Regions from separate parts of the Shewanella sp. Isolate7 genome, predicted to be linked through region 3. Evidence: predicted binding sites of a transcription regulator. Region 3 holds the regulator's gene; each other region holds the start of a gene.
What was found. The regulator LexA, encoded in region 3, represses DNA repair genes until DNA is damaged. The targets are predictions, from matches to a motif close to TACTGTATNNNNATACAGTA.
Positions count from the first base shown of each region.

Region 1: the regulator LexA is predicted to act here: its motif matches at 2,098-2,117, upstream of recG (ATP-dependent DNA helicase RecG).
Region 2: the regulator LexA is predicted to act here: its motif matches at 3,065-3,084, upstream of recA (recombinase RecA).

Region 1 is NZ_JAKEVJ010000005.1:38,931-46,176, reverse strand. Features, by position in the region: gene L1D47_RS02140 (hypothetical protein) at 1-223, shown strand, start outside; gene L1D47_RS02135 (sensor histidine kinase) at 325-1,416, shown strand; gene L1D47_RS02130 (response regulator transcription factor) at 1,424-2,020, shown strand; gene recG (ATP-dependent DNA helicase RecG) at 2,169-4,244, shown strand; gene L1D47_RS02120 (DUF3014 domain-containing protein) at 4,379-5,251, shown strand; gene L1D47_RS02115 (beta-ketoacyl synthase chain length factor) at 5,438-6,172, shown strand; gene L1D47_RS02110 (lysophospholipid acyltransferase family protein) at 6,165-6,986, shown strand; gene L1D47_RS02105 (phosphopantetheine-binding protein) at 6,964-7,218, shown strand; gene L1D47_RS02100 (acyl carrier protein) at 7,227-7,246, shown strand, end outside.
Region 2 is NZ_JAKEVJ010000026.1:31,856-39,101, reverse strand. Features, by position in the region: gene rpoS (RNA polymerase sigma factor RpoS) at 1-39, shown strand, start outside; gene mutS (DNA mismatch repair protein MutS) at 294-2,861, opposite strand; gene recA (recombinase RecA) at 3,192-4,253, shown strand; gene L1D47_RS08505 (regulatory protein RecX) at 4,317-4,769, shown strand; gene alaS (alanine--tRNA ligase) at 5,086-7,246, shown strand, end outside.
Region 3 is NZ_JAKEVJ010000010.1:7,645-14,890, reverse strand. Features, by position in the region: gene coxB (cytochrome c oxidase subunit II) at 1-336, opposite strand, end outside; gene L1D47_RS03745 (SulA-like leucine-rich domain-containing protein) at 735-1,244, opposite strand; gene lexA (transcriptional repressor LexA) at 1,241-1,858, opposite strand; gene yrfG (GMP/IMP nucleotidase) at 1,977-2,651, opposite strand; gene nudE (ADP compounds hydrolase NudE) at 2,747-3,292, shown strand; gene cysQ (3'(2'),5'-bisphosphate nucleotidase CysQ) at 3,346-4,158, shown strand; gene L1D47_RS03720 (GNAT family N-acetyltransferase) at 4,151-4,606, shown strand; gene L1D47_RS03715 (TetR-like C-terminal domain-containing protein) at 4,714-5,334, shown strand; gene L1D47_RS03710 (MFS transporter) at 5,325-7,187, shown strand.

The sequences.
Region 1 (7,246 bases), on a different contig from region 3:
CGGCAGCATGAAAGACGCCATCGCGTTTAGCTCAAAAGCCATTGATCTGTATCGAGAACCTTGCGATAACATCTGTTGGGGAGAGGCAGAGGCCTACACCTGGCGCGGCTTAGCCAAGCAGAATCTCGGCGACAAGGCGGGAGCCATTGCCGATTGGCAGGCCGCCCTGCAGGTACAGGCCGATTATGCCTGGGCAAATTTCCTGCTAAAACAGAACCACTAAAGTAATCGGCTCAATATCGGTTGCCACTAAGCCAGATGGCTAAGCGTTAGCGCGCTCATAGCGCAACATCATGGACTTAAGTGGCGCCTAGGATAAAGAAGATGGACAAATACCCTATTCCACACACCCTAGATATCGAGCGGGCGACCGAAGATAAGCTCGCCTGGGTTTATCTGATCAACCTGGGCTTCTATTTCATCCCGCTGTTCTTGCAGACTATGCCCACCTGGCACATAGTCCTGAGTCTGGTAGTGCTGGTGCCCTTTATCTACAGCTATTTTTGGGCCCACCGCAGCCCGAGTAAAACCGCCTACCAGCCTATCTTGCTGATCATCGCCCTGGCCTGTCTGATCACGCCGGTTAATATCGGCTCGCTGTCCCTGTTTACCTTTGCCGGTTTCTTTATCGGCTTTAACTATTCTCTGCCCAAGGCCTTCGCCAGCCTTATCGGCCTAGCCGTCATCCTGACGCTGCTAAGCCTAACCCTAGGCATTCACTACTACTTTGCAGTTTATGGCGTCGCCCTGATCACCGGCATGGGATTCTTTGGTGTAGCCGAGCGTAAGCGGGTCGAAGCCAAACGTGCCCAGCGGCAGAGTCAGCAGGAGATACGCCAGCTCGCCACCATGCTAGAGCGCGAACGTATCGCCCGGGATCTGCACGACATCATGGGGCACTCGCTCTCTTCTATCTCACTCAAGGCGGAGCTGGCGCGCAAGCTATTGGCCAAGGGGCAAGCCGACCAGGCCAGCGCCGAGCTGGCAGAACTGGAAACCATCGCCCGCGACAGCCTTAGCCAGATCCGCCAAACGGTCTCAGGCTACAAACACAAAGGGTTAGACGCCGCCCTGACGCACCTGTGCCAGATGCTGAGAGACAAGGGCATGGCCGTCACCCTCAATGGTGAGCTGCCAGCCCAGCCACAGGAAGTAGAAACTCAGCTGATCCTCAGCCTCACCGAGCTGTGCAACAATGTTGTGCGCCATAGCCAAGGCGATAGCTGTAATATCGACCTGTCGGCATCACCTCAGGGGCTGCGGATCTCGGTCACCGACAATGGCAAGCAGAGGGAGCTCAGCGAAGGCAATGGCCTCACTGGTATACGCGAGCGACTGCGCCCCTTAGGTGGTACACTCAGTATTGAGCTCGAGCCAAACCCGCAATTTATCATCGAGTTACCAAATCAGGGATAGAGACAGGATGAAGATATTACTCGCCGAAGATCAAGCCATGGTCAGGGGCGCGCTGGCCGCGCTCCTCACCCTTGAGGGCGACTTTGAGGTGATACAGGCCTGTGACGGAGACCAGGCGCTGAGTCTGCTCAAGCAGCAGGAGTTCGACCTGCTGCTAACCGACATAGAGATGCCAGGCCTCAGCGGACTGGAGCTGGCTCAATGGTGTCAAAACCAAGCGGCGCAGACTAAGGTCATCATCCTGACCACCTTTGGCCGTGCCGGCTATATCAAGCGTGGCATCGAGGCGGGCGTGGGTGGCTTCTTACTCAAGGACGCGCCCTCCGAGACACTGATCCAAGCAATTAACGCCGTCAGCCGTGGCAAGCGCATCATAGATCCCGAACTGGCCATCATGGCCGTCGGCGAACAAGACCCGCTGAACGATAAGGAACGTCGGGCGCTCAGGCTCGCCAGCGAGGGGCGCTCCAGCGCGGAGATCGCCGCCACTCTCTTCATTGCCGAAGGCACTGTACGTAACTATCTCTCTGAGGCCATCGCCAAACTCAATGCCAGCAATCGCATCGACGCCGCACGTATCGCCAAGCAAAAGGGCTGGCTGTAATCTCACCACACTTTAACCCTATGCTTTGCCGCCAAGATGGCTAACACGAGATTGCGTTCATGCCGAACTCTGATAGTATATGTATATATTTACAGTAATCGACTCAGGTTCTGGTTAAATAGAACGCTAAATCAAATGGGTACAAAGCGTGGATAGACTCGATCTCATGGCTGTGACAGAGTTAAAGGGCGTTGCCGCCAAGATGGCGCAGCGGCTGGAAAAGCTCGGCATCAACACAGTCCAGGATCTGCTGTTTCACCTGCCACTACGCTACGAAGATCGCACCCAGATCTATCCAATCACTGCCCTCTATCCAGGTAGCTACGGCACCATAGAGGGCATCGTACAATCGACCCAGATCGTCCAGGGGCGCAAGCGCATGCTCACCTGCACTGTGCGCGACGACTCCGGCACCATAACGCTACGCTTCTTTAACTTCTCCGCCGCCATGCGCAACGGCCTCGAAGAGGGCGAGCGCATTCGTGCCTATGGCGAGGTGCGCCGGGGCAAGATGCACCGAGAGATCATCCACCCCGAATACAAGATGCTCCATGGCGAAAGTGACTTTAGCCTCAGCGACACCCTGACCCCCATCTACCCGACCACGGAGGGGCTCAAGCAGGCCAGCTGGATCCGCCTAACGGATCAGGCCCTGGCGCTGTTGGCTCACGGCGCACTGACCGAACTGTTGCCGCCTCAGCTGAGGCCCAATCAACTATCCCTGGTTGAGGCGCTGCAGCTACTGCACAGACCGCCTAGCGAGGTAAGCCCCTTCGCGCTGGAACAAGGTACCCATCCGGCGCAGCAGAGGCTGATCCAGGAGGAGCTACTGGCCCACAACCTCAGCATGTTACAGCTCAGGGCCCGCAGCAATCATGATAAGGCCATCGCGATGCAGCCCACGGGGCAGCTGCTCAACCCCTTCCTGGCCTCTTTACCCTTCAAGCCCACCGGCGCCCAGCAGCGTGTGGTCGCCGATATCACCCAAGATCTCGGCAAGGCACATCCCATGATGCGTCTGGTACAGGGCGATGTGGGATCGGGCAAGACCCTAGTGGCGGCGCTAGCCGCACTGCAGGCTATAGAGAGCGGCTATCAGGTGGCCATGATGGCACCAACGGAACTGCTCGCCGAGCAGCACGCCAACAACTTTACTACCTGGTTTACCCCCCTGGGGCTAACGGTTGGTTGGCTGGCCGGCAAGCTCAAAGGCAAAGCGCGGGCGCAGTCGCTGGAACAGATTAAGAACGGCGAGGCCCATATTGTTATCGGCACCCATGCGATCTTCCAAGAGCAAGTAGAGTTTAATCGCCTAGCACTGATCATCATCGACGAACAGCACAGGTTTGGTGTGCATCAACGTTTAGGGCTGAGAGAGAAAGGAATTAGCCAGGGCTTCCACCCTCACCAGCTGATCATGACGGCAACCCCTATTCCCCGCACACTGGCAATGACCGCCTATGCGGATCTCGATACCTCCATCATCGACGAACTGCCACCGGGACGTACGCCGGTGACCACGGTCGCCATCTCAGACAGCCGGCGCAGTGAGGTGATCGATCGCGTGCGCCAGGCAGCACTAGCGGGCGGGCGTCAGGCCTATTGGGTCTGTACCCTGATCGAAGAATCCGAGGTGCTCGAATGCCAAGCCGCCGAAGACACGGCGCAGGAGCTTAAGCAACTACTGCCCGAGCTTTCCATTGGCTTGGTGCATGGCCGGATGAAACCCGCCGAGAAACAGGCGATCATGGACGCCTTCAAGGCCGGCAGCATACAGCTACTGGTGGCCACCACAGTTATCGAGGTGGGGGTCGATGTGCCCAACGCCAGCCTGATGATCATCGAAAACCCCGAGCGTCTGGGGCTGGCACAGCTGCATCAGCTACGCGGACGTGTCGGTCGCGGCGCCGTGGCCAGCCACTGTGTCCTGCTCTACAAGGCGCCACTTTCCCATACCGCCACCCAACGCCTGGGTGTACTCAGAGATAGCAACGACGGCTTCGTGATCGCCCAGAAAGATCTCGAGATCCGCGGTCCGGGTGAGGTCTTAGGCACCAAGCAGACGGGCATCGCCGACATGAAGATTGCCGACCTGGTCAGGGATCAAGCCCTCATCCCCCACATTCAGAAATTGGCGCAGCATGTGATGCAACAGGTGCCGGAAAATGTTGACGCCATAGTGCTGCGTTGGTTAGGGGAGCGCCAGCAATACGTGCAGGCTTAACTCATAACGACTGCTAACAATTAAATATTTTTTATTTCACCGACCGCCCCTAGACAAGCCCGGTGAATTTTGCAGAATGGAAAGAGGCCTCTGTCGTCACAGGGCTCACTCCAGCCACAATTCAAGGAACTCTCATGCAAGTCAGTCAAGAAGATAGAATTGCCCCACAGGAATCGCGCAGCGGGATCAATGCGCTCAGCATTGCCGTGGTCGTCATATTGCTGCTGCTCGCCGGTGGCGCCTACTACTTCCTCGGTGGCGATGAGCCCGCACCCGAGCCAGAGATGCCCGCCCCTGTGACCCTGCCGGAACCCGAGCCAGAGCAGCCCTTGCCGACGGATGCGGCGCTACCAGAACCCGAAAATCTTGCACCCGAGCCTGAAGCTCAGGTTGAAGAGGCACCCGTCGAGACGGTGGAGGCCCTGCCGACACTGGCCGAGAGCGATCAATTTTTCCACGACAAGACGGTTGAAGTCGCCAACGGCATGAAGATTGAGCCGCTGCTGGTCGAGAAAGATATCGTCAGGCACTTCGTGGTGTTCGTCGACAACCTGGCCCAGGGCGAGCTGGCCCGCAAGGTGAGCCCGCTCAAGGCGCCTAACAGCAAGTTTACCGTCTCCGAGGTAACAGATAAGACCTACCTCAATCCCGACAGCTACCATAGGTATGATCTCTATGCGAACTTTGTCGATAACCTGGACGAGGAGCAGCTTTTCAGCACCTATAAAAAGGTGAAGCCTCTGCTAGGCGAGGCCTTCGCCGAGTTAGGTTATCCCGACATGAGTTTCGATGACCGCATGATAGAGGCGATCGACGTCATGCTATCTGCCCCGGTTATCGACGCACCGATTGAGCTGGACAGCGTCAGCGTAAACTATAAATTTATTGACCCTAAGCTCGAGAGCCTGCCCAATGCCCAGAAGCTGATGATCCGCATGGGGCCGGAAAACAGCAAGAAGGTCAAAGCCGCCCTGCGTAAGCTCAAGAAGCAGCTCAAACAGCCTTAAGCCCAAGATCGCCCGCCTCATGGCGGGCGACTTCCTCCTCTATCTTTTCAGTAATCACTAACAGAACAATCACATATTTATGTCACCCGTCAAAGGGTGTACAATAGCCGCCCCACAAATCTCTCTTGTGGCTCAGTTTATGGTTATGGAAAACATCAGCAAAGCGCTGTATTTAGAGGCAAAGTAGTGCGGTTACACTTTCACATTCATTCTGCGGGCGCCTGGTCTCCCCTATACCAGCAGCTGCGGGATTGGCAGACATGGCCAACGCCGCCGACGGATGCCGAGCAGCTCGCTCAGGCCGCCCCGGCACTCAAGCAAGTGCCCGCCATGCAAAGGCGACGCTTTAGTAAGCTCACCAAGATGCTGTTGGATGTCGCCTTTCAATGCGATGTGCCGCCCCAAAGCCGTACCATCTTTGCCTCCCGCCATGGCGAACTTAACCGCACGGTCGATCTGCTGCAAGACATAGTGCGCCAGCAACCCATTTCGCCCATCGGCTTTAGCCAGTCGGTGCACAACACCGCCAGCGGCATCTTCAGCATACTGACTGACAACCGCGCGCCCTCTACATCGATAGCAGCCGGTGAGTTCACGCTCTCTCAGGCGCTTATCGAGGCCTATGGCCAGCTGGCAGAAGATAACGCGCCGCTGCTGTTGGTCTTCGGCGACGAGCCCGTCTCGGACATCTACAAAGAATTTACCAAGGAGCCAGAGCTGCCAATCGCCCTGGCCCTGCAGCTGTCGCTCGCCAAGGAAGCGCCTGCTGGCACGCAACTACTCATAGAGACTAGCCCTTCGGCCAGCGAATTGGCCGAGGCACCAGCCATAGGCTTTGGCCAGCTTATCCACGCCATCGCTGCCAAGCAGCCGCTCGAAGGCCGTCTCAACCGCTATCTGCTGCGGATCTGTCATGACTAGCCAGGTGGTTGCCAAGCGTCTGACCGGCATCGCCTATGTTCCTCGCTGGCTGGGTGGGGTGAGCTGTTATATCGCCTTCGGACTGGGCGGCCTGCTAAGCTCGCTGACCATATTGCCCCTGCTGAGGTTCTGGCCCGGCGCCAGAGAAGTTCGTATCGCCCGTGTGCAGCGCGCGGTGCACCTGATGTTTCGCGGCTTCGTGCATATGCTCACCTGGGCCGGGGTGATTCGGGTCACCACCCAACATCTTGAAAGACTGGCAAGCGCCCAGGGCAAGGTGATTATCGCCAACCACCCGACGCTGGTCGACGTGGTGGTCTTGATCAGCCTGATGCCTAATGTCGGCTGTATCGTCAAACAAGGCTTGTGGCGCAACCCCTTTCTGCGGGGTGTGGTGTCGGCGGCCGGTTATATTCCCAATCGCGGCGCCGATCTCCTGCTCAAGGATTGCAGCGAGGTACTGGCGCAGGGCACCAATATGATCATCTTCCCCGAGGGCACCCGTACCCTCAAGGGCGAGATAGTCAACGAATTTGCCCGGGGCGCAGCCAATATTGCCCTGCGCACCGATACCGATCTAATCCCCGTGGTATTAAGAACCAATGCCGTCGGCCTGACCAAGCAGGAACCCTGGTATGAGATACCTCGCCAAACCATAGGCATGAATGTCGAAGTAGGCGAAACTATCGAGCATATCAGGTATCATGCTCAAACGGGTGGAGACGCCAAGATGGCCCGTCAGTTGACGCGGGATCTCGAAGAATATTATAAACAACAACTTGATAAAAATTATGAACTTACAAAACGAAATTAAACAACTCATCATAGATTGCCTGGATCTCGAAGACGTCAGTATCGAAAATATCGATACCGATGCGCCGCTATTTGGCGACGGTCTTGGGCTTGACTCTATCGATGCCCTAGAGCTGGGACTGGCCATCAAGAAGCAGTTCGACGTCAAGATCGAAGCGAACTCTGAAGCCACCAAAGCCCACTTCTACAGCGTTGCCAGCCTGGCAAGCTTTATCGAATCTCAGCGCGGTTAGGAGGCAGCATGCAAAATCGTGAGCAAAT
Region 2 (7,246 bases), on a different contig from region 3:
GCACAAGGACTATCGGTAGAAGCTATCTTCAGAGTATAAGTGTGTATCGGGGTGTAGGCTTAAGGGCTGATTTAATGTACTTATCGCCGTTTTGAATTCGTCGCCAGGTTGAACTAGCCGTATGATGGCTAGAAGGTCGATGAGCAGTGCTAGCGTCTTGTTGAGAAAAGTTGCGGTAAGCGCCCTAAGGTGTAAACCTTTTTCATGAAGAGCCGACCCCAGAATTAAAAAAAGCGCACCTCTAAGAGGTGCGCTTTTTGCTGTCTAGACTTAATTAACCTGGCTGTATTTAATCAACGTAGCTGTTTGAGCTCATAGAGCAGATCCAGCGCCTGTTTCGGGGTAAGGCTGTCGGGATCTATGGTGTCTAATCTGTCTAGTGCCTTCGAGGCTTCTGGCATGGCGAGACTCAGCTGAGCCTGTCTGAGCTCGGGCAGGCCCTCCTCTTTGTCACGGCTCTCAAGGTGATGCAGCTTGTGCTTGGCGGCCTGTACCACCTTGGCCGGTACGCCGGCGAGCGCCGCCACCTGCAGGCCATAACTCTTGCTCGCCGCCCCTTCTTGCACCGCATGCATGAAGGCGATGGTGTCGTCATGCTCTATGGCGTCAAGGTGTACGTTAGCCACATTTTCCATCTGCTCGGGTAGCTGGGTCAGCTCGAAATAGTGGGTGGCAAACAGGGTCATCGACTTTAAATTCTGCGCCAGATGTTCGGCGGCTGACCAGGCGAGCGATAAGCCGTCATAGGTCGAGGTGCCCCGGCCAATCTCGTCCATCAGCACCAGGCTCTGTGGCGTGGCGTTATGCAGTATGTTGGCGGTTTCCGTCATCTCAACCATGAAGGTCGACCGGCCGGAGGCAAGATCGTCCGCGGCGCCAATACGGGTAAAGATGCGATCCACTGGGCCGATGGCGGCCTTCTGCGCCGGCACGAAGCTACCGATATGGGTCATCAGGGTGATTAGTGCGACCTGGCGCATATAGGTCGACTTACCGCCCATGTTCGGACCGGTCACAATCAACATGCGTCTCGTCGGACTTAGTGTCACCGGGTTAGCGATAAAAGGCGACTGGCTGACACGTTCGACCACGGGATGTCTGCCCGCCTCGATATGGATGCCGCTCTGGGCGGTGAGTTCCGGCCTGTGATAGTCGAGCTGCTCGGCGCGTTCGGCAAAGTTAGTGATCACGTCGAGTTCGGCTGCCGCCCGGGCAAAGGCCTGTAATTCATGTAGACGTGGCATTAAGAGATCGAACAGCTCTTCCCATAGCTGTTTCTCCAGTGCCAGTGCTTTGCCCTGACTGGAAAGCACCTTCTCCTCATGTTCCTTGAGCTCGGCGACGATATAACGCTCTGTGTTCTTCAGGGTCTGTCTGCGCTGATAGCTCATGGGGACCAGATCTGACTCGCGGCGACTCACCTCGATGTAATAGCCGTGCACCCTGTTATAGCCAACCTTCAGGGTTGAGGCGCCGGTGGCAGCCTTCTCGCGTGCCTCGAGCTGGGCAAGGTAGTCGGTTGCGCCTTGGCTGAGTTTGCGCCACTCATCCAGCTCTGCATGATAGCCCTCTTTAATCACTCCACCGTCGCGGATCAGCATAGGCGGGTTGTCGACGATGGCGCGGCTTAGGAGGGCATGCTCTTCGGGAAACTCGCCGATAGATTGCGACAGGGTATGCAGATGTGCGCTGTGACAATCGGCTAGCTGCTGCTGTATTTCGGGCAATAGGGCGAGTGCCTGACGCAGGCGGGCAAAGTCACGGGGGCGGGCACTGCGAATGGCCAGACGCGCCGTGATACGCTCTATATCGCCCAGGGCTTTTAGCTGCTCATGCAGACTCTCGTGATAACCATTGTCCAGTAGCTCGTCGATAGCATCGTGACGGGCACGAATGATGTTGTGGTTGCGCAGCGGTTCGTGGATCCAGCGCTGTAACATGCGGCTACCCATAGGAGTTGCCGTGTTATCCAGTACCGAGGCCAGAGTGTTATCGCTGCCCCCCTGCAGGTTGCGGGTCAGCTCCAGATTCTTTCGGGTGGCCGCGTCCAGCACTATGCTGTCGCACTGATTGAAACGTGTGATGGCGTTGATATGGGGCAGGGCGGTGCGCTGGGTATCTTTTACATACTGGATAAGGCAGCCAGCCGCCTGCAGCGATAACCTGACTTCTCCCAGGCCGAAGCCATAGAGGTCTTTGGTGCCGAACTGTTCCAGCAGCAGCTTGTAGCTGGTGTCATAGTCGAACTCCCATTCGGGGCGGCGCCGCTTACCCGAGAGCGAGGCGATCAGTGCCGGCTCGCTGAAATCTTCGCTGTAGAGCAGCTCTGCCGGATTGGTGCGTTGTAGCTCGGCTTCCAGTGCCTCTTTGCTGGCCAGCTCTGTAACCACGAAGCGCCCAGATGAGACATCCAGGGTCGCGTAACCAAAGCCAATCTTACCGTGATAGACGGCGGCAAGCAGGTTGTCTTGCCTCTCCTGCAACAGGGCTTCATCGGTAAGCGTGCCAGGGGTGACGATGCGAACGATTTTTCTCTCCACCGGTCCCTTAGTGGTGGCGGGGTCACCTATCTGCTCGCAGATAGCCACAGATACCCTGAGTTGCACCAGCTTGGCCAAATAGCCTTCTACCGCATGGTAGGGAATGCCCGCCATGGGGATAGGGTCACCGCCACTCTTGCCCCGGGCCGTTAAGGAGATCCCTAACAGCTCAGATGCGCGTTTAGCATCGTCGTAGAAGAGCTCGTAAAAATCTCCCATACGATAAAAAAGCAACATATCGGGTGTTTCGGCTTTCAGCGTCAGATATTGACGCATCATGGGGGTGTGCTTTTCAAGATGTTGAGTATCGACGGCGTTCATGAATTAACCAAGGTATCCTGCTACAAAAATGTCTGTCATAGCCCCGCGGCTAGCACAGAATGAATGGCCTCAATACTAACAATAAATTGATGGCGGTTGCGCATTTATCCTGCCTGTTTGGATAAATTTAGTGCTAATGCGCCTTGGGGCATTTAGCTGGCTTTGTCGGAGCTTAGGCAAAAATAATCGCATACAGTACTTGATACTGTATGATTGTACAGTATACTAGGTTTCATATTGAGACAGCCTAAAGCGATGCAGAAACCGTCTGCGGGCTTTAACTTAACGGATACCCCACAGCGCAGCGTCTGTGATTGAGAGGAAAGCAGAATGAAGATTGATGCGAATAAAGAGAAAGCCCTGAGCGCGGTTCTTGGCCAGATTGAGAAGCAGTTTGGTAAAGGCTCTATCATGAAGCTAGGTGAAAACCGCTCTATGGATGTTGAGACTATCTCAACGGGTTCTCTGTCGCTGGACGTTGCATTGGGTGCCGGTGGTCTGCCACTGGGTCGTATCGTCGAGATCTATGGTCCTGAATCTTCGGGTAAGACAACCCTGACCCTGGAAGTGATTGCGGCGGCTCAGCGCGAAGGTAAGGTTTGTGCCTTCATCGACGCCGAGCACGCGCTGGACCCTATCTATGCGCAAAAGCTGGGTGTAGATATCGATAACCTGCTGTGTTCTCAACCCGATACTGGCGAGCAGGCCCTTGAGATCTGTGACGCACTGACGCGTTCTGGCGCTGTGGATGTGATCATCGTCGACTCGGTAGCTGCCCTGACGCCTAAGGCGGAAATCGAAGGCGAGATCGGTGATTCTCACATGGGTCTAGCCGCGCGTATGATGAGTCAGGCGATGCGTAAATTGGCGGGTAACCTGAAGCAATCTAACACCTTGCTGATCTTCATCAACCAGATCCGTATGAAGATTGGTGTCATGTTCGGTAACCCTGAGACCACAACTGGTGGTAACGCCCTTAAGTTCTATGCCTCCGTTCGTTTGGATATTCGTCGTACGGGCGCCATCAAGGACCGTGAAGAGGTTATCGGTAACGAGACCCGTGTTAAGGTGGTGAAGAACAAGATTGCCGCACCGTTTAAACAGGCAGAGTTCCAGATCCTCTATGGTGAAGGTATTAACCGTACCGGTGAGCTGGTGGACCTTGGTGTGATGCACAAGCTGATCGAAAAGTCGGGTGCTTGGTACAGCTACAAGGGCGACAAGATTGGCCAGGGCCGCGCTAATGCCGGTAAGTACCTGGTAGAGAACCCAGAGATTGCTGCCGAAATTGACCAGGCGCTGCGCGCCATGCTACTGGGTGCTGGTCAGGTGGTTGCCGAGTCGGCCACTGGCGATGAGAATGTCGATCTGGAAACCGGTGAAGTATTTTAAGCTGACCCGTTTCAGCTAATTGGTTTTTGATGACTCAGGCTTTGCAATGACCTTGGTTTTTTCATGACAATGTCGGCGATGCAAGTTGCGGTGGGCCTGCTGGCCCACCGCGATTATTCCCGCTATCAGATAAAGAGTAAGCTGAATCAGAAAGGCTTTCTCGACGGCGAGATCGAAGCGGTGCTTGGCGAATGTGAGCGCCAGGGCTATCTCGATGACGCCAGGTTTGCCGGACTCTTGTTGCGTTCTCATATCGCCAAAGGTCATGGTCATAATAAGATTCGTCAATCTATGTCGCAGAAGGGACTGACTAAAGAGGTTATCGAGTCGACCCTCAATCAGAGCGATTGTGACTGGTTCGAGCTGGCGAGACAGAAAGCCATCAAAAAGTATGCCGCTAGCGGCCCTATTCAAGATCAGAAAGATCGCGCCAGGCGAGTGCGTTATCTTCTCTCCCAAGGTTTTGGCTTCGATCAGGTCGCCTATGCCTTAGAGGTCGACCCTGACTTAGATTAAGACTAATTTCCTGACGACTATCCAAGCAATGGCTATGGCTCAGGCGCAGGCTATGAATCAGGCAATGACTCACACTGTGCCCCACACAGTGCCCCAGACTATGATCCAGACCTGGATTAAGTCATAGCCTGAAAATCATCCTCGCTCTATAGCTAACAGACCCAATGGAAACTTAGGCTTTTTACGGTTTCTTTGGGGATCCTCGGCTAAACCTCTGGTTGTTCCCCCATAGACTGCTTATAATGCTGGGCTAACTGAGCATCGTCGGTGAACCTTTTGCTTTCATCGCTAAAATAATCAAATTCAGGATGATTTCATGTATCAAACTACTGCAGCGCTGAGAAGTGCTTTCTTGGAGTTTTTCCGCAGAAACGGTCACCAGGTTGTGGACAGCAGTTCACTGGTACCTGGCAATGATCCCACCTTGCTATTTACCAATGCAGGGATGAACCAGTTTAAAGATGTTTTCCTTGGGGAAGACAAGCGTGACTACACTCGAGCCACCACGGCCCAGCGCTGTGTACGCGCCGGCGGTAAGCATAACGACCTAGATAATGTCGGTTACACCGCGCGTCACCATACCTTCTTCGAGATGCTGGGTAACTTCAGCTTCGGTGATTATTTCAAGCAAGATGCGATTCGTTTTGCCTGGACCTTCCTGACCGAAGAACTCAAGCTGCCAAAAGAGCGTCTGTGTGTCACCGTCTATGAAACAGACGATGAAGCCTTCGAGATCTGGAACAAAGAGATTGGCGTAGCGGCCGAGAACATCATTCGCATCGGCGATAACAAGGGGGCTGCATATGCCTCTGACAACTTCTGGCAGATGGGCGATACCGGTCCTTGTGGTCCTTGTACCGAGATCTTCTACGATCACGGCGAGCATATCTGGGGTGGCCGTCCCGGCACACCGGAAGAAGATGGTGATCGCTTCATCGAGATCTGGAACATAGTATTCATGCAGTACAACCGTCAGGCCGACGGCACCATGGATCCGCTACCTAAGCCTTCGGTCGATACCGGTATGGGCATAGAGCGTATCGCGGCTATCATGCAGGGCGTGCACTCAAACTATGAGATCGACATCTTCCAGTCACTGATCAAGAAGACCGCCGAAATATTGGGCGTTACCGATCTGGAGAACAAGTCGCTACGCGTCGTCGCCGACCACATCCGTTCTTGCGCCTTCCTAGTTGCCGATGGCGTAATGCCATCAAACGAGGGCCGTGGTTACGTACTGCGCCGTATCATTCGCCGCGCCGTGCGTCATGGTAATAAGCTGGGGGCCAACGAAGCCTTCTTCTATAAGCTGGTACCGACACTTATCGAAGTCATGGGCGACGCAGCCAAAGAGCTGGTGGCGACCCAGGCGATCGTCGAAAAGGCACTGAAGGCGGAAGAGGAGCAGTTTGCTCGCACCCTGGAACGTGGCCTGGGTATTCTCGATAACGCTCTGAGTCAGCTAGCGGGTAAGGAGCTTGACGGCGAGACAGCCTTTAAGCTTTACGATACCTATGGTTTCCCTGTGGATCTCACCGCAGATGTGTGCCGCGAGCGCGATATCACGGTCGATGAAGCCGGCTTCGAGGCGGCCATGGCCGAGCAGCGTAGTCGCGCCCAGGCGGCGGGACAGTTTGATACAGATTACAACGAAAGCCTGAAGATAGATGCCGAGACCGAGTTCTGCGGTTATAGCGACCTTAACGGTGAAGCTAAGGTGATTGGTCTCTATGTCGACGGTCAGGCGGTCGATGCCCTAGCCGAAGGCGACCAAGGTGTCGTAGTGCTCGACAGCACACCATTCTATGGCGAATCAGGTGGTCAGTGTGGTGACAAGGGCCTACTGAGCGCCGAAGGCGTCGAGTTCCAGGTGAAAGACACCCAGAAATATGGACAGGCAATGGGCCATATCGGTCAGGTTAAGACAGGTGGCATCGCCATGGGTCAAACTCTTAATGCGGCCGTTGACAAGAAGCTAAGACATCGCACCGAACTCAACCACTCTGTGACTCACCTGCTGCATGCCGCGCTGCGTCAGGTACTGGGCACTCACGTGAGCCAGAAGGGCTCTTTGGTAGAGCCTGAGCGTCTACGTTTCGACTTCTCTCATTTCGAAGCCGTTAAGCGTGAAGAGCTTAAGCAGGTCGAAGATCTGGTTAACACCCAGATTCGTCGCAACCACGAGCTGAAGGCCGAGGTGATGGACATAGACCAGGCCAAAGAAAAGGGTGCCATGGCACTGTTTGGTGAGAAGTATGACTCTCAGGTTCGCGTGGTGACCATGGGGGATTTCTCTATCGAGCTATGTGGTGGTACTCACGTGGGTCGCACGGGTGATATCGGCCTGTTTAAGATCACCTCTGAAGGCGGCATCGCCGCCGGTATCCGTCGTATCGAGGCGGTCACAGGGGCGGCGGCGATCGCTTATGTCGGTGAGCAGCAGGCTCAGCTCGAACAAGCGGCTTCCTTGCTCAAGG
Region 3 (7,246 bases):
GGGATCTTCCATGGCGATCAGTGTCTTGGTGGCTGGGATGGCCATAAGGATCAAGATGACAAAAGGTACGATCGTCCAGGCGATTTCTACCTTAGTGCTCTCATGAAAGTTTGCCGCGACGGCACCCTTAGAACGCCTATGGTTGATGATGGAGTAGATCATCACGCCAAAGACGACCAGGCCTATGGCGCAACAGATATAGAGAATCGTCATATGCAGGCTAAACACCTTATTACTGATCTCTGTGACCCCTGATGTCATATTCAGGGGCATATCTGCTGCGAGTATGGTGGGCGTAAATAGCAACGCCAGCAAACAACACAACACTTGCTTCACTAGACTTCTCCTCTGTCAATTGCGAAGGCAACTACAAAGAAGAGCCACACAGTATGTCTCGGCTCTATGCAAACTCTTCAGTTCCCAAAAAAGCAACGATGACTTCAAAGTGCGTCGGTGGTGAAACTCTTGTTCTGTTGGTGGTGACCACGCTTGCACTTACGGCTGAATATATCAGACCAATTTCAGCTTCCGTGGGCGAGGTGTTACAGGATTATTTTCGCCGCTCAAGCCGACAACCAAATTGTGCGATATAACAAATAATCGTTGATATCTATTACTAACTTAATGGCTGTTTAAATATTGATCAAGATCACTTTTATTTTATTTTGCTAAACAAAACAGACACAAAAACGCCCCTTGCGGGGCGTCTGTATGGAAAGGTAGTGCGAGGATGATCAGTGTAGCGAGCTAAACAGATTCGAGGGCTGATCGCTGCGATCCTCTTGGGAAAACGGGCTGGCAGGTAAGTGACCGTTCGCATCTTCGATCACTACTCCTAACGCGCGGGTATTCTTGGCGACGATCTGTAGCCGACGACTATCACGGGCATCCAAGGTTTGCGCCCAGCAGATCACCGCACTGGATGTACCACTTGTGAGGGCTTTTTCCATCGCCCACAGAGTTTCGACCTCATCCTTGGTGTGCACAAGTAATATACGATCCATGCGAACACCGCCGTCGGCCAGCATCTGTTTGTAGCCTATGTTTGGTGGGCTGATCAGCACCACCCACTGCCCCTGCTGACTGAGTCTGGCCAGTTCAGGAGTGAGAGCCTGAAGTTCCTGTTTGCCCTGAGTCGAACTTGCCGTCGTCGAGATAGTGTTTCTATCGCCGCGCTTAAGCGAGCTGTCGAGATCGACCCACAGCCCTGGATGGCGTGGCGCCATGCCCATGAGGTTGTTCATTGCCAGTCTCCATTTCGAATAACGCCAACGGCCAGGCCTTCTATACTCAGGCTCTGAGTGGTGAGATCGACGACGATAGGGGAATATTCTTCGTTTTCTGCATGAAGGAACACAGTGCTGCCACGCTTCTCGAAACGCTTAACCGTGACATCGTCTTCCACACGGGCAACGATGATCTGACCGTTTCTGGCCTGTTCGACCTTATGTACCGCCAGCAGATCGCCTTCGAGAATGCCGATATCCTTCATACTGTCCCCCTTGACCCTCAGCAGGAAGTCGGCGCTGGGGCGGAACATGCTTGGGTCAACCTGATAGTGTTGCTCCACATGCTCCTGAGCCAGGATTGGCTCACCGGCGGCGACTTGGCCAATGAGAGGCAGACCGAGATCTTCAGGCTCTTCCTCTTGGGTCAGCTTAATGCCGCGTGAGGTGCCGGGCATGATCTCGATGCAACCTTTCTTGGCCAGCGCCTTGAGGTGTTCCTCGGCAGCATTGGCACTCTTAAAGCCTAAGCGACGCGCAATTTCCGCACGGGTAGGCGGCATGCCGGTGTCGGCAATATTGCGTTTAATCAGATCTAAAATCTCGGCTTGTCTCGGGGTTAAGGGTCTCATGATTAATCCTGTCTTTCCATACAGTACCTGTCAGTATATACAGTATTTTATACAGTGCAAGTATTAACCAGATTTTCTGCCAGTCGCATCAAGCGATTAACGCGTAAAGCGCAGGCGGCTAGTCTCGTTGAGCCTGTTCCAGGGAGACGAGTAGATGATGGTAATCGTCGATGGCCGGGAAGTCGGCAAACTGCTTGTGCGGCTTTTGGCTGTCGGGGTTCTTGATCCCTAGCTGATAGCCTACGCCGGCTTTTTGGGCCGCCAGTAGAATGGGCTCACTGTCGTCGATAAACAGGCAGCGGCTGGGATCCAGGGAAAACTCATTAAACAGGTGACGCCAGAACTCGGGATGCTCCTTGGGATAGCCGGTCGTGTGGCTGGAGAGCATCTCGTCTAACCCGTTAGCCAGCTCGGTATGTTTGAGCTTCAACGCCAGACTGTGGGGATGGGCGTTAGTGACTAAGATGCGCCGCTTGCCGTATTTGGCGAGCGTGCCGAGAAAGGGCATGCTGTCCTGACGCAGCTGGATCCTGTCGACCAGGGTGTGATGCAGCGCCAGAATGTCCAGGCCCAACTCCTGTTGCCAATATTCGAGGCAATACCACTCCAGGGTGCCGAAGACCTTGGCATAGGCGCTTTCTACCAGTTGCTGGGCCTCGGTCGGTGGAATTTGCCGCTGCTGACACAAGGCCTGAGGCACCAGGCTGAGCCAGAAGTGGTTGTCGAAATGCAGATCCAGCAGGGGACCGTCCATGTCTAACAATACGGTGTCTATCTTATTCCAGGGAAACATAAAGGTAGTAAAAAAATTCCTTGGTTTGAGTTGTGGATTAGGCCCATCATAGTAAGATTGAGTGGTTAAGCAAACGCCATTTTTCAGGAAGTTCAATGTCGGACAAAAAGCCGCAGATCCTACATGCCGAAGTTGTTGCCCAGAGCCGTCTGTTTCAGATAGAGCAGGTGCATTTAAAATTTTCGAATCAGGTTGAGCGTCAATATGAGCGCATGAAGGGTAATACCCGCGGCGCCGTGATGGTGGTGCCTGTGCATGGCGAGGAACTCCTGCTGGGACGCGAATATGCGGCAGGCACCCATAGTTACGAGCTGGGCTTTCCCAAAGGCTTGGTGGATCCAGGCGAGACCCATGCCCAGGCGGCCAACCGAGAGCTGCAGGAGGAGATCGGCTTTGGTGCCCGTAAGTTGACCCATCTGATGGAGCTGAGCCTAGCGCCGGGCTACTTTGCCAGCAAGATGCAGATCTTCGTTGCCGAGGATCTGTACGAGAGCCGATTGCAGGGTGACGAGCCCGAACCCATAGAGCTGGTGCGCTGGCCATTGAGCCAGTGGTCTGAGTTGTTATTAGAAGATGACTTTTCCGAATCTCGAAGCGTTAGCGCCTTGTTTTTGGCACAGAAACATCTAAAACTAAAGTAGTTAATCCGAATTATCATATTAGGCATTGCCAGATGTAGGCTGTTGGAGTTGTGATGAAGCCAGAAGAGTATGTTGAGCAGGCGATTTCGATTGCCATCGAGGCGGGAGAAGCCATTAAAGGGATCTACCTCGAGGGCAGTTTTGACAAAGAGGTGAAATCCGACAATACCCCGGTGACCTCTGCCGATATCGCGGCCCATAAGATCATCGCTTCCCAGCTTAACAGTCTCACCCCTGAGATCCCGGTTTTATCCGAAGAAGATGCCGATATCCCCTACGTCGAGCGCGCCGACTGGCAGCGCTACTGGTTAGTCGACCCCCTAGATGGCACAGGCGAGTTTATTGCCGGTAGCGGTGACTTCTCGGTGATCATCGCCCTAGTCGAGCACAATCGCCCTATCATGGGCGTGGTTTATGTGCCTATGACGGGCGTGGTCTATTACGCCATTGCGGGGCTGGGCGCCTATAAGCGCAGCAGCAAGGGCGAGGTGCGTATCGCCAGCAAACAGCTCACCACAGACGATGAGCCTTGTTTGCGCCTGGCGGTGAGTCGTCGTCAGGATCCCCAGTCAGTATTGAAGCTTTTCAATCATCCCAAACACTGCGAGCTAGTGGTGCTGGGCGGTGCGGCGCTTAAGAGCTGTCTGGTGGCGGAAGGCCGCGCCGACTGTTATGTGCGTATCGGTCCTACGGGTGAGTGGGATACGGGCGCGGCGCAGATCATTATCGAAGAGGCAGGCGGCCAGGTGATGGATCTCGAGCTACAGCCACTGAGTTATAACGAGCGTGAATCCTTGGAGAATCCCAACTTTATCGTCGTGGGATCGACCCACCTGCCATGGGACGAGCTGTTAACCCGTGAATAATCTCCCTCATATTTCTATCAAGGCGGCTGGTAAGCACCAGCTGCAGGCGCTCTATCGTCTGGAGCAGGGACTATTTGGTGCTCATGCCTATCCAGACTTCTTCTTTCGCCAGAGTTTCGACTGCTGGCCAAGCGGCCTGCGAGTCGCTTGTGACGAAAACGAATGTCTACTGGGCTACATACTGCTGGCCAGGAGCGAACGGGTAGACAGTGCCTGGATCCTCTCGGTCGCCGTCGATAGTGCTGCTCAGGGGCGAGGCATAGGCAGGCGTTTGATTGTAGAGTCCTTAAGCGCGCTACCCGCTAGCGTGACACAGGTGAAGCTCACCGTGGCGCCGGATAATCCTGCCAGGTACCTCTATGCCAGGTTAGGCTTTGTTGAGCAAGGGCTGGAGGCCGACTACTTCGGTCCAGACGAAGACAGAGTTCTCATGACACTCTGCCGATAAATTTCCCTCTTTATTCTGGTCGCCGAAAAATAATCTTATTATGAACGTTGTTTTTTATTTTGCTTGCTGGTAACTTGAACGCAAATTGACAGAGGGATGGGGCCGAGATGGCAAGACGTAAGGAACATACTCATGATGAGATTCGGGCGATGGCAATCGCCGCCGTGCTGCAGCATTTGGCGGTCGAGCCACTCGATAGCCTGAGCCTGCGCAAGGTGGCTCAAGTTGTCGGCTATGTGCCCAGCACCCTGGTGAATCTCTTCGGGAGCTATCAGGGTCTGCTGCTAGCCGTCGCCGAGTTGACGCTGGATCAGCTATACCAGCGCCTGGCTTCTAATGCACAAGTCTCTCAAGCCTATGACTCGAATCCACTCGAGGCAATGGCCAACGCCTACCAGCAATTTGCCTTCGAGCAGCCTAGAGCCTTTCAGCTGATCTTCGAGCTTAAGGCAACCGATGAGCTGGGGCTGAGCGAGCATCATGCCCGGCTTATTGCGCAGCTGTTTGCCTTGATAGAGTCTTGCCTGGGCGAGCTGTTGCCCGAGCTATCCGGTGAGCAACGATTACTGGCGAGCCGAGCCCTGTGGGGGGGCGTGCATGGCCTGGTGTGTCTGGCGCTGGACGATAAGCTCTTTGCTCCCGGGATAAGTATCGAGGAGGCCATTCGCCACCATATCGCGGTTCAACTTAAAGGATTGGGTTATCACAAGGAGGCGTTATGCTGTTAACCAAGCGGTTTTTTCCCTATTTTGCCACTCAGTGCCTGGGGGCACTCAACGATAATATCTACAAGAATGTGCTGCTTCTGATGGTGACCTATAGCCAGATAGAGGATCTGCCCATCAGCGTAAACCTGTTCGTTAACCTTGCCGCCGGCGTGTTTATCCTGCCTTTCTTCCTGTTTTCCGCCCACGCGGGAGTGGTGGCCGACAACATGGATAAGGCCAAATTGATCAGACGCTTAAAACAGCTGGAACTGGTGATCATGTCCTGCGCGGCCATGGCGATTCTGAGCCAGAGTTATATGGTGATGTTAGTGCTGCTCTTCTTAACCGGCAGTCAGTCCGCCTATTTCGGGCCGGTAAAATATTCGCTCCTGCCTCAGGCCTTAGCGGAAGATGAGCTGGTGACGGGCAATGCCTGGGTAGAGATGGGCACCTTCTTATCGATCCTGATAGGCACACTCAGCGCCGGGCTTCTGGTGGCCAGCGACAAGGGCATTATCGCTACCGCAGCGACCGTGTTTGTACTGGCCGTTGCCGGCTACCTGGCCAGCCGGGCGATTCCAGCCATGCCGCCTCAAGGCGCGATCACTAAGATTCGTTTCGCGCCCTTGTCGGGAACCTGGCGCAGCATAGCTAAGGTCAGAAAAACCCCGAGTATCTGGATGGCGATCCTGGCGATCAGCTGGTTCTGGTTTCTTGGGGCGACCTATCTGACCCAGTTTCCCAACTTTGCCAAGCTGCACCTGCATGCCGATGCGACCGTGGTGTCGCTCTTGTTGGCCCTGTTCTCTATCGGTATCGCGGTGGGCTCCTTCCTGTGTGAGCGTTTCTCTTTTGGACACGTCGAACTGGGTCTATTGCCCTTCGGTGTGGCCGGGCTCACCCTGTTTGGTGTGGATCTATTGTGGTCACTCCCCGAGTTGCCGGCCCAGGCCGAGACCGTCTATAGCTTTAGTCGCTTCATCGCCGAGTCGCAGCATTACCGGGTGATGTTTGCCCTGTTTATGGTGGGGGTGAGCGGTGGTCTGTTTATCGTGCCTCTGTATGCCTTCATTCAGTCGCGCGCCAATAGGGGCGAGTGTGCTCAGGCAATCGCCGCAAATAACATAATGAATGCCCTGTTCATGGTGGTCTCGGCTGCGCTGTCTATTCTGCTGTTGGAGGGCCTAGGTTGGGCCATCACAGATCTCTTCTTATTGTTGGCGCTGCTCAATGCCGTGGTTGCCCTGTATGTCTATAGTCAGGTGCCTGAGTTTACCCAGAGATTTGTCAGCTATCTGCTGAGCCATATTTTGTATCGCGTCACCGTGACCGGCCGCGACAAACTCCCCAGCGAGGGCGCCGGCATCATAGTGTGCAATCACGTCAGCTATGTGGACGCGCTGATCATCATGGGCGCCTCGACCCGTCCGATCCGTTTCGTGATGGATAAGTCTATCAGCGAGATGCCACTGCTTAAATATCTGTTTCGCCACGCGGGAGTGATCCCCATCTGTTCCCCGCGTCAGTGTGAGGCAACCTATAATCAGGCGTTTGAGGCTATTCATCAGGCGCTGGCCAATGGAGACTTGGTGTGTATCTTCCCCGAGGGGCGCCTGACCCCTAACGGTGAGCTGGGCGAATTCCGCCCCGGCATCGACAAGATCCTCGCCCGCGATCCTGTCCCAGTGATCCCCATGGCGCTCAGTGGTCTCTGGGGCTCCTACTTCAGTCATAAGGATGGTCATGCCCTGAGCACCAGACCCAAACGCTTCTGGTCTAAGATATCGGTTGATCTCGATGATGTGGTGTCGGGTACCGAGGCTAACCGCCATCTGCTGCGCGAGCGGGTCGAGGCCATGCTGCCCTCATCCTAGCGGCTTGCCGTTTTTGCTAGAAAAAGCCAGGCATGATGCCTGGCTTTATGTTTTCGGTG